2 regions of the Siminovitchia sp. FSL W7-1587 genome follow, and region 1 is predicted to be linked to the other one. Evidence: a T-box and tRNA genes for the amino acid it is inferred to sense, from the RefSeq annotation. Region 1 holds a T-box; the other holds one or more tRNA genes.
What was found. The T-box of region 1 lies ahead of thrS (threonine--tRNA ligase). A T-box ahead of a tRNA ligase gene usually reads a tRNA of that ligase, here a tRNA-Thr.

Region 2: it has a tRNA-Thr gene. The T-box ahead of thrS (threonine--tRNA ligase) is inferred to sense a tRNA for this amino acid. The anticodon was not compared.

Annotation. Positions count from the first base shown of each region.
Region 1 is NZ_CP150169.1:3,686,641-3,692,069, forward strand. Features, by position in the region: gene dnaI (primosomal protein DnaI) at 1-776, shown strand, start outside; partial or broken gene NST31_RS17440 (hypothetical protein) at 956-1,141, opposite strand; gene NST31_RS17445 (putative sporulation protein YtxC) at 1,350-2,156, shown strand; T-box leader at 2,218-2,438, shown strand; gene thrS (threonine--tRNA ligase) at 2,481-4,412, shown strand; gene NST31_RS17455 (YusW family protein) at 4,966-5,429, opposite strand, start outside.
Region 2 is NZ_CP150169.1:2,019,499-2,024,927, forward strand. Features, by position in the region: gene NST31_RS09370 (hypothetical protein) at 1-520, opposite strand, end outside; gene NST31_RS09375 (hypothetical protein) at 699-866, shown strand; gene NST31_RS09380 (transposase) at 875-1,144, shown strand; tRNA gene NST31_RS09385 (tRNA-Thr) at 1,764-1,836, opposite strand; tRNA gene NST31_RS09390 (tRNA-Asn) at 1,838-1,912, opposite strand; gene NST31_RS09395 (hypothetical protein) at 2,045-2,275, opposite strand; gene NST31_RS09400 (polysaccharide deacetylase family protein) at 2,418-3,167, shown strand; gene NST31_RS09405 (KinB-signaling pathway activation protein) at 3,228-3,908, opposite strand; gene gerD (spore germination lipoprotein GerD) at 4,056-4,646, shown strand; gene NST31_RS09415 (Mrp/NBP35 family ATP-binding protein) at 4,815-5,429, opposite strand, start outside.

The sequences.
Region 1 (5,429 bases):
TAATTAAGCTTTACGAATACATATCCCAAACAAAAAATTGCGCGGATTGTCCGGATCTTGCCAACTGTATGAATATGATGGAGGGATATGAACCTTCTCTCGTCATAAATGGCCAAACGATCGAGGTTCATTACAGGCCATGTGCCAAAAAGCTCATTGATGACGAGCGAAGAAAAACAGAAAAATTGATTAAGAGCTTTTATGTTCCGAAGGATATTTTACAAGCCTCCTTTGCCGATTTTTCTTTGGACAGCCCCGGCAGGATTGATGCTTTCGAATATGCGGAAAAATTTGCCGCCGAATTCGACCCGCAAAAGAAAATGAAAGGTTTGTTTTTATATGGAGGTTTCGGTGTCGGTAAATCTTATTTGTTGGGGGCAATTGCCAATCAATTGGCGGAAAAAGGGGTGTCCTCTTTTATCGTTTACGTCCCGGAATTTTTCCGGGAAATGAAACAATCACTTGGCGATCAAACATTGAGTGAGAAGCTGGAGCTTGCCAAAAACGCGCACATCCTGATGCTTGATGACATTGGCGCGGAATCGATGTCAAGCTGGACGAGGGACGAAATTCTCGGCTCTATTTTGCAATACCGCATGCACGAACATCTTCCAACCTTTTTTACTTCTAATTTTGATTTTCAAAGTCTTGAACACCACTTAACTTATACCCAACGTGGTGAAGAAGAGAAGATGAAAGCCAAACGGATTATGGAGCGCATAAAATATCTTGCCAAGCCGATCAAACTTGATGGACCGAACCGAAGACATAAATAAGCCTGCATTTACCGGCCTGTCAAAAATAAAAAGCCCGCCTCCACCGTACTGTCAAAAAACAGCCTGTATCCTGACTATGCTTTGTGAAGGATGCAGGCTGTTTTCATGCTGCCCGCAGTGTAAAGTTAGGCCGCAGGATACATCTCCTGCTTCGTTTTGAATTGAAAACTCCAGGTATTTTCATGTGCCAGATCTTTACGGTTCCAAATGGCGATCTTTAAACGTGGTTGCAAGTCAAGTCAAAAAACGAACTTTGCGCCATGTTTAAGCTTATTTCCAATGATTCCTTCTGGAGGAAAATCAAGCCCGACAAAAGCCCAGACAAACAAAACGGCAAGCCAAAGCCATGTTACAGATCGTGTTATCCCAATGAAATGAATAGTTGCTACTTGGCGAAAACGATGAAAAGCTGGCGACTTTTCCCACAAAGATCTCACAATCCCGTTCCGCAGCTTTTTAACGGCGCCATTCCAGTTAAATCCATCGCTTTTTTCATTCATTGGCATAGCGTGGACGTGCCCTCCATATACATATATCAGTGCAGTAAAGTTTTTGAATGAGGAGGGGGCCGTCTTGGAACTCATTTTTTTAACTGAAGAGGATGCTTGTCAGTTACAATCTTTCTTTACCAAAACGGGCGTACATTTATCCTATACAAAACAACAAAACCGTTATGTATTCTTTTTTCCGCGAAACGAAAACACGGATCGTTATGCAGAAGCTTTAACGGACTTTATTATAAATGTAAAAAGAGCCGAATTTTTGGATAAGATGTTGTCCACTCACTTTTTTTATGAGAATGAAGAGGAGCGCATACAAATTATCGACATTGTTACAGCGATGTGTTTGGGGAAACGAAAAGAACTGACGGCATTTACAGGCAAGATGAATGAGCATTCCATTGTTAAACAAGCTGTAATCGCCGTTTTTGAAACAAGTGATGCCGTTTTGTTTGATTCTTTGTTAACGTTTCGGCTGCAAGATTATTATGATGCGCTGAAGAAATATTTGTGTGTTGCCATTGATGAATATAAAATGGAGCAGGATTATCAAATGTTTGTTAACATGCTCAGAGACTATTTACACAAGCAAGAGCCGAAAAAAAAGCTCGTTCACTTGTCACTAACGGACCCTGTATGTTTTTACGATGAAAACTCCAAAGTCATGACAAGGGATGAAGTCATGAAACTGGTGGATCGCCGCCTATTGTTCAATCATCCTGTTTATATTGACTCAGCCGTGATCGCTCCGCTTCTTTCCATCGCGCCTAATGAAATTTTACTTTACACCGATTCTGAGGAAAAAGCGATTATCCGTACATTGTTAAACATTTTTGAAGAAAGATTGAAAATTCTTCCTCTTGCCGATTTCCGTAAATGATCAGTCAACCCCTTGCATTTCCTCAAACAACGATCTATAATAACCTACATAATCATATCATGAAAAGGTTATGACAAGGACATGAGTGTTCACTTACGGTTTACAGAGAGGGAAGATGAAGCTGGGAGCTTCCCAACACGATTTGAATGCTTACCCCCTTGGAACTCCATTCGCGAATTTACAGTAGTGAATGGCGGAGACTTCCGTTACATCTTCTGAAAGTCATTGGCTGTTTGCCAATGAGAATTAGGGTGGAACCACGTGAACAAACTCGTCCCTTTCTGGGGGGCGGGTTTTTTTATTTTGGAAAAGGAGAGGATAGCATTGACTGAACAACTACAAATTACTTTTCCGGACGGAGCGGTGAAAGAATTCCCAAAGGGAACGACAACTGAAGAGATAGCAGGGTCAATCAGCACGGGTTTACGGAAAAGTGCGATAGCCGGTAAACTGAATGGCCGTTTGCTCGACCTGCGGACGCCGATCCAGGAAAATGGAAGCATTGAAATTGTCACGGCGGGCAGTGAAGAAGCACTGGAAATATTGCGCCATAGTACAGCACACTTAATGGCCCAGGCGGTTTCGCGGTTATATCCGGGCGTCAAACTCGGTGTCGGTCCTGTTATTGAAGGCGGGTTTTACTATGACATGGATTTGGATCATTCCTTGACACCTGAAGATTTGCCAAAAATTGAAAAAGAAATGAAAAAAATCATCAGTGAAAATTTGGAAATCGTACGGAAAGAAGTGGAGCGAGATGAAGCGAAAAAGCTTTTTTCCCATGATCCGTACAAGCTGGAATTGATTGACGCCATTCCGGAAGAGGAAAAAGTCACGATCTATGAGCAGGGTGAATTTTATGACTTGTGCAGGGGCGTACATGTTCCTTCTACAGGGAAAATAAAACAATTCAAGCTGTTAAGCATTGCAGGCGCATACTGGCGCGGTGACAGTAATAATAAAATGCTTCAACGCATTTATGGAACGGCGTTCTTTAAAATGAGCGAGCTTGAGGCTCATCTCAAAATGCTGGAAGAAGCAAAGGAGAGGGATCACCGCAAGATTGGAAAAGAGCTCAGCTTATTCACAAACTCGCAAAAAGTGGGACAAGGGTTGCCGCTTTGGTTGCCAAAAGGAGCAACGATCCGCAGAATTATCGAACGCTATATTGTGGATAAAGAAGTGGAGCTTGGCTATGACCATGTCTATACACCTGTTTTGGGCAGTGTCGATTTATATAAGACAAGCGGCCATTGGGATCATTATCAAGAGAACATGTTCCCGATCATGGACATGGACAATGAACAGCTTGTCTTGCGGCCCATGAATTGCCCGCATCACATGATGATCTATAAAAATGAAATCCACAGTTATCGCGAATTGCCGATTCGAATAGCGGAACTCGGCACGATGCATCGCTATGAAATGTCAGGCGCGCTTTCCGGCCTGCAGCGGGTTCGCGGCATGACATTAAATGATGCCCATATCTTTGTCCGGCCCGATCAAATCAAAGAAGAATTTATCCGGGTTGTTCAATTGATCGAAGAAGTATATCGGGACTTCGATTTAAAGGATTATTCATTCCGCCTTTCGTATCGTGATCCAGAAGATACGGAGAAGTACTATGATGATGACGAAATGTGGGAAAAAGCGCAGGCGATGCTGAAAGAAGCGATGGACGACTTGAACCTCGATTATTATGAAGCGGAAGGAGAAGCGGCATTTTACGGACCGAAACTGGACGTCCAAGTGAAGACGGCTCTCGGAAAGGAAGAAACGTTATCCACTGTACAATTGGACTTCTTGCTTCCTGAAAAGCTGGACTTGACCTATATCGGAGAAGACGGGAAGCAGCATCGTCCAGTTGTGATTCACCGCGGCGTCGTATCAACGATGGAACGATTTGTCGCATTTTTAATTGAGGAATATAAAGGTGCATTCCCAACTTGGCTTGCGCCTGTACAGGTCGAGGTCATTCCTGTTTCGCCGGATGTCCACTTCGACTATGCCAAACAGGTCACCGATACATTGAAAGCGAACGGCTTCCGTGTCGAAATGGATAAGCGCGACGAGAAAATTGGCTATAAAATCCGGGAAGCACAAATGCAAAAAATCCCTTATATGATCGTTGTGGGCGATCAGGAAGTAAGCTCTGAAACAGTCAACATCAGAAAATACGGCGAGAAAAAAACAGAAACGCTTCCGCTCCGGCAATTTATCGAAGAACTGAAAGAAGTTGTAGAAAAATATCAGTAACCGCCGCTTGAATCAGCTACTCGCGATTACCCGGGAAATCATGGTAGTACAGAAATCGGACGATTGCAAGACAACCAATCATATCGCTGGCAGGTTTTAAGTGGCGGGAATAGCCTTTCCTTTACAGCTCCATTAGAAAAAAGGACGTTCGCCGCCTGTATGATAAGCGAAAATCACCGGGAATGGGTTTGATCATTGTACGGGGATCATTCTTGTGGAGGTTTTGTCCGAGAGAAAAAATAAGGGCTGTTTCGCCAAATCAGATTTCACTGATTGCGGAACAGCCCTCTTAAAATGGCCGTGGACCGGCAAGCTCGTGCCCGTCAACGGCGAATTTGCCAACACGGTCACCAGCCGGCCGAGATCGAGTACCGAGTTGGAAGTGTCCAATAGTCGTTTTTTCGGCTTTTGAACGATTTCAGTCAACAGTATTGCACATGACCAAGGGATCCATTTTACAGCTTTTGTCGATTTTTTGAGTCGTTGGTTTGGCTCGGTATTCGGGAATGTCAGAGCCTACTCCAGTTTAGCAGAGGTTTTTGCGTCTCCAACCTTATTTTCGATCTTCAAACTCTTTCTTCGTTCCGTTTTTTAATACATAATCGAGTTCAAACTTCGTATAATTGTCATCGATTTGAAATGTATCGAAAATTTGTTGCATCGCTTCCTCTTTCGTTGTGTTTTCATCCAGGTGGATGTCTTGCATTAATGTATAAAGCGTTTGAAAAGCCTCTTTTCCCTTTAATTTTTTATCATGGACGGAATCTTCCAATTCCGCACGATAGCTCGCACCGTTGTCATTTACTTCATATTCGAAGTCATATTGCATATCAGGCGCATAATCTATTTCCAGGCTGAACTTGGTAAAAGGGATTTCTTCCATCATTTTTTGTTCATCCATTGCTCTCACATTTCCGTCATCCGAATTATTGCCGCTTTCGTCTTCCCTTACAACGTCATCATTCGTATTAGCGGATTTATCGTTCGCAGACTGTGTTAATTGCTCCTTCGGATGGT
Region 2 (5,429 bases), 1.7 Mb from region 1:
ACACTGGAATCTGGTCAACCGGAAATTGCTCATATAACTCATAAAAGGCATCTGATTTTTCCTCAATAAAAGAGATATATTGTTTACTCCCGTCCTCTTCCCATTCGACGATCAATTTTGGATAAATAATATACCATCTATTTGAGTCTGTCCCAACCGCCTGAGAATGTCTTGCAATATAAATTGCTGTAATCTCTTTAAAGGGAACCCACGTTTCTTCCATCTCCCCTGTTTCATCATTCTTCCATACATGGTGAACCGCCCCATCCTTTATTTCTCGTAAATCTGTCTGCAACGGCTGTGATTTCACTAGTTTAAATGAATAATGCAATACGATATATGTAATAAGTCCACTAACAAAAGGAATCAGACCGATTAATGGCTCGGAAGTAAAGAAAAAAATCCAGAAGGCCATGATCCCACATGCTAATGTCATCAAAGAAATAAAAAATATAATTCCATAAAGAAAACCTTTAGACTGTCTGGTAATTTTTTGTACATATTTGAAATCTGACCTCAATCATAATCCTCCTTGTAGTATTCTGGCTTTCATTTTTGCTATTACTTATCATGAGCATTTTGCACATTTTTTACATCAAGAACCATAAGGTTTTGAAAGGTATTAAAAAAGAACTTCACCCCTAATTTGTAGAATTTTGAAGTGACCAAACCACAAAATCCGTTAGGAGGAAGTCACATTGTATATTCTACAAGAAAGTCTATTTTCTTTTGAGGAATTGCAAATATTAGAGTCAAAAGATAAATTGCCCATCTTTTTTGGTGTTCTTGACTTGCAACCTTATGCGAAACACTTAAAAAGTTCATACCCCAAGGGGCTGAAGGGCATTCCAAGAAAGGGATATTAAGGGCCCTTATGGCTGCCCCGCTGGAAGGCATCAGTACTTTTACCGGTCTGTATCATCGATTGGACAAAGATAAACGTTTCCGTTATCAATATGGCCTGGATATCAGTCGGCCTGCCCCATCCATCTCTACGCTTAGCCGGGTGTTTGCGTCACTGACCAAAACTGGACTGGCGATAAAAATACCGTTTTCTTTGTCAATTATCTCACCTTTTCTGGAGAAAAATGTCATCCTCCTCTATAAAATACGTGCATTCCTGTCACTTAGTTTCATTTTTTAACTTGTAACTATAGACGAACAACTGTTTTATTTTACTTTTGCCAATTTAAATATGACAAAGCCTGTATACTGCTTGATAGCATTACACAGGCCTTTCCTTGTGCATATATGTTTTTTTACAGTCCAAATCAATGTCCTCATGGTGGATGTTTGATTTTAACCAGCTGCAGGATCTACTTTTCAAGCTCTTTGGCTTTTTCCTCAACTCCTTAAAGAGCCTTTCAGATTCCTCCAGAGAGGACTTATATGAAGCACTATAACTGATTCCGAGCAGTTCCTTATCATCGAGATTTAGTCATCAAAGCAATCTCCCCATTTTCTCCGTTGATATCAAGAGAGATGGTCGGATCATTATTGGTATAACCTTGAGGGAGTGCATGCCAAAATATTTCCGAGCGCCTTGGCCACTGGGATATAAAAACAACTATGAATGTATATGGACATGCTCTCAAAATGCGACGAAAAAATTGGATGACGCACTGTCGAACCAATAAAGAACAATGAAAATCATCATGAAACAACGTTTCGCAGTCAAAATGTCGGCAAATTGGGGTTGAGGAAAGAAAAAAAGCGACTCCCGGAATACCCGGGAATCGCATTATATCCGCTATTGTAAACGAAGCTTCCAGCCGGGCTTGAACCGGCGACCTCTTCCTTACCATGGAAGCACTCTACCTACTGAGCTATGGAAGCGTGGCTCCGCAGGTAGGATTCGAACCTACGACCGATCGGTTAACAGCCGATAGCTCTACCACTGAGCTACTGCGGATTGTATACGAATAGACAATTATTATTATAACCATTTTTAAAAATTATTCAAGCGGTTTTTATTAAACAACCGCCAGGCGAACGATTTATACTTTAGCAAGCCTTCCCGGGCTTGTCAACGTTTTTTTAAAATTTACCGCTCCCGCCTTACGTTTGCTCTTGGAAGTATATATTTTATACATTCCCGATGATCCGCAACACGCTTAAAAAGGGTGAACAACGTACGATACCGCTCTTCCATCGCCCGTTTCACAATTGGTTCAAGGTGAACATTTTTAAGATCGAATAAGATTTCATCCATTTCTCTCTTTAAAAGATAAATGATTTCCTCTTTTTCCATATCATTGATTAACATACCGTGCATGATGACACCCCGTCTATATTTTTGTATTTATAGCTATATCCAAAAACATTTTGATCATACTTATTTTTCTTGCCGCTTTCAGGCATATGCCCCTTTCATTCAAGCATAGATTGTACAAGGATGAATGAAAGAGGATGATGAGATGAACTTTTTTATCACGCTGAGCGGCAAACGGGTGAAGCAAGGCTTTTTTATTATCATTATTTCTTTTTTTACAGCCCTCTTTTACTTCTCGCAAGCATCCGTGCACGTACCGGTTTTGTCGGGAAAAGATGGTCCCAAAGCCATTTACAAAGGCGACAAAGGAATTGCTTTAACTTTTAACATTGGCTGGGGCGATGTCCAGGCGGAGCCCATTCTGGAAATATTGGAAAAAGAAAAGGTCGAATCCGCCACCTTTTTCCTGTCAGGTTCATGGGCGGAAAGGCATCCGGATCTTGTTGAAAAAATAAAGAACCTGGGCTATGAAATCGGAAGTTTGGGTTACGCGTATGAGGATTACACCGAGATCGAAGAAGAAAAAATACGCAGGGATATGGATCGCTCCATAGATGTGTTGAACAAACTCGATGTAAAAGAAGTCAAATTGCTCCGGTCTCCGACAGGCCACTTTGACAAGCGATCGTTGCAAATCGCAGATGAATTAGGTCTTACCATCGTTCATTGGAGTCTAAATTCCCAAGACTGGAAAAACCCGGGTGTTCAAGCAATCGTGAAGGAAGTACAGAAGGCGAGAAAAGGAGACATTGTTTTAATGCATGCGTCTGATTCCGCTACCCAAACAGCGAAAGCGCTCCCTGAAGTCATTTCCATTATTCGCGAAAAAGGCGAAATGGTCACGATTTCCCATCTAATCGCTAACGGAAAGGTAAAAACAACCATTATTCCATAATGGCCTAATCCTTGGGGCATAATCAGCGCTCCCCATCGATAACCGAGAAAAAGCGAACCATCACGTCCGGTTCGCTTTTTTCTTTCCCGAAGGGGCTGGCTGTGCTTTTTGCCTTTTGGCAGCACGGCTGGCAATTTCTTTTTCGGATAATCGGTTATACTTGGGCAGGATCAACAATTGGTAGGCATTACAAGGAATGAGCGTAAAAATCATTAAATATAGCCAATTTTCTTCGTTTGTCCTTAAAACAGGCAACCATTCCATGATCGTGATGACGATCATAAAAAATAAAGCGGAAACAAATGTCGTTTTTGCGGTTGTTTTTGCTTTGAAATAAGCGGTGACAAGCCCTGCAGCCAAAATAAAAATGGCTAATCCAATATATGGAAGCAAGCTCTCCCCTTCGCTTGCAAATGATGAAAAGCGCAAATATACAAGATCAAACAAGACAACAATGATCAAGAAAATTTGGACCGCGTTCCATAATGAAAGCGACCGAAAAATGCCCAGGCCAAATTGATGAATAAATAAGTAGGCGAAAAAACCAACCTGACTGACAACACTAAATATAAAGCCAACACCAACCAGCCATATAAAAGTGGATAAAATGGCACCGATATCAAATTTTGTAAAATATGGCTGAAATTCATTCCAGCGAATGACAAAGCCTAAAATGCCGGTAATGATACCACCTAAAAAAAGCGTTGTAAAGAAAAATCGTAACCAATTTCGGATCGTCACTATCGTGTTCCTCCAACAAAAATCTTTATTACACCGATTTTAACAATGTTTTATACAAAATGCCATTGCCCGGTGGAATATGCATAAATTCTTCACAAAATCCCATATTAAAACTATCGGGAACATATTAAGAAAGGAGCGTTCCTCATGAGAAAGGGAGTCTTGTTGCTCCTGGTGTGCATTATCCTTTTCATTTCTGCATGTGGCGGAAATGAAATGGAGACAGGACAATTGGATTATGACCAAACTAAAAAAATGGTCGTTGATATACTCAAAACTGATGATGGAAAAAAAGCGATTAAAGATATTATGACAGATGAACAAGTACAACAGCAGTTCGTTATGGACCAAGCCGTCGTCACCGAAACGATCGAGCAGTCCCTCGCCTCCAAAAAAGCGGAAGACTTTTGGAAAAAATCACTTCAAGATCCCAAGTTTGCGGAAGCGATGGCCAAAGGAATGCAAAAGCAACACGAAGAACTGCTGAAATCATTAATGAAAGATCCGGAATATCAAAAGATGATGATCGACATCATGAAAGATCCAGCAACGCAAAAAGAGTTGGCTGAAGGCTTTAAAAGCCAGGAATTCCGCGAACATCTCCGAGAAGTTGTAACAGAAACAATTGAAAGCCCGCTCTATCAGGCCAAAATGCAGGAAATTATGATGAAAGCGGCAGAAGAGAAGAAAGGCGGCAATAAAAAAGATAAAGAACAGGGCGGCGGGGATAGCCAATAGAAAACAGGCTGGGAACAAATGCTATAAAAATAAATAAACCGCATGAAATCAAATGTAAAAGCCTTGATTTCACGCGGTTTCATTTTCACACTTCTATCAGTTCGTTTTCAACTTATGTTGGCCTGTTTGATTGCAATCATGTTGAACTGGAAGTGGACATTCCTGTCATTATTTCCTTAGCTGCTGATTGATTTTCTCCGCGATTTCCCGGTAGATTTTACCTACCTTGTGGGTTTCATCATAAACAGATGGGGCAAAATCATCTTCGTTCCAGTCGGGCTGCTGCAAAGGCAGTTTTCCGAGGACTTCTGTTTGGAGTTCCTCCGCCAATTTTTCTCCGCCGCCACGGCCAAAGACGTATTCTTTTTCACCAGTCAGTCTGCTTTCAAAATAGGACATGTTTTCGATGACACCAATGATTTCATGCTTCGTACGTAAAGCCATTGCCCCGGCACGAGCTGCAACAAACGCAGCCGTTGGGTGCGGCGTTGTCACAATGATTTCTTTACAGCTAGGCAACATGGTATGGACATCGAGCGCCACATCGCCTGTTCCTGGCGGCAAGTCCAACAGCAAATAATCGAGGTCTCCCCACTCCACTTCCGTAAAGAAATTGTTTAACATTTTTCCGAGCATCGGCCCGCGCCAAATGACAGGAGCATTATCTTCAACAAAGAACGCCATCGATATGACCTTCACTCCAAAGCGCTCAACCGGAATAATTTTCTTGCCCCGAACAACCGGACGCTCTTCAATACCCATCATGTCCGGAACGCTGAACCC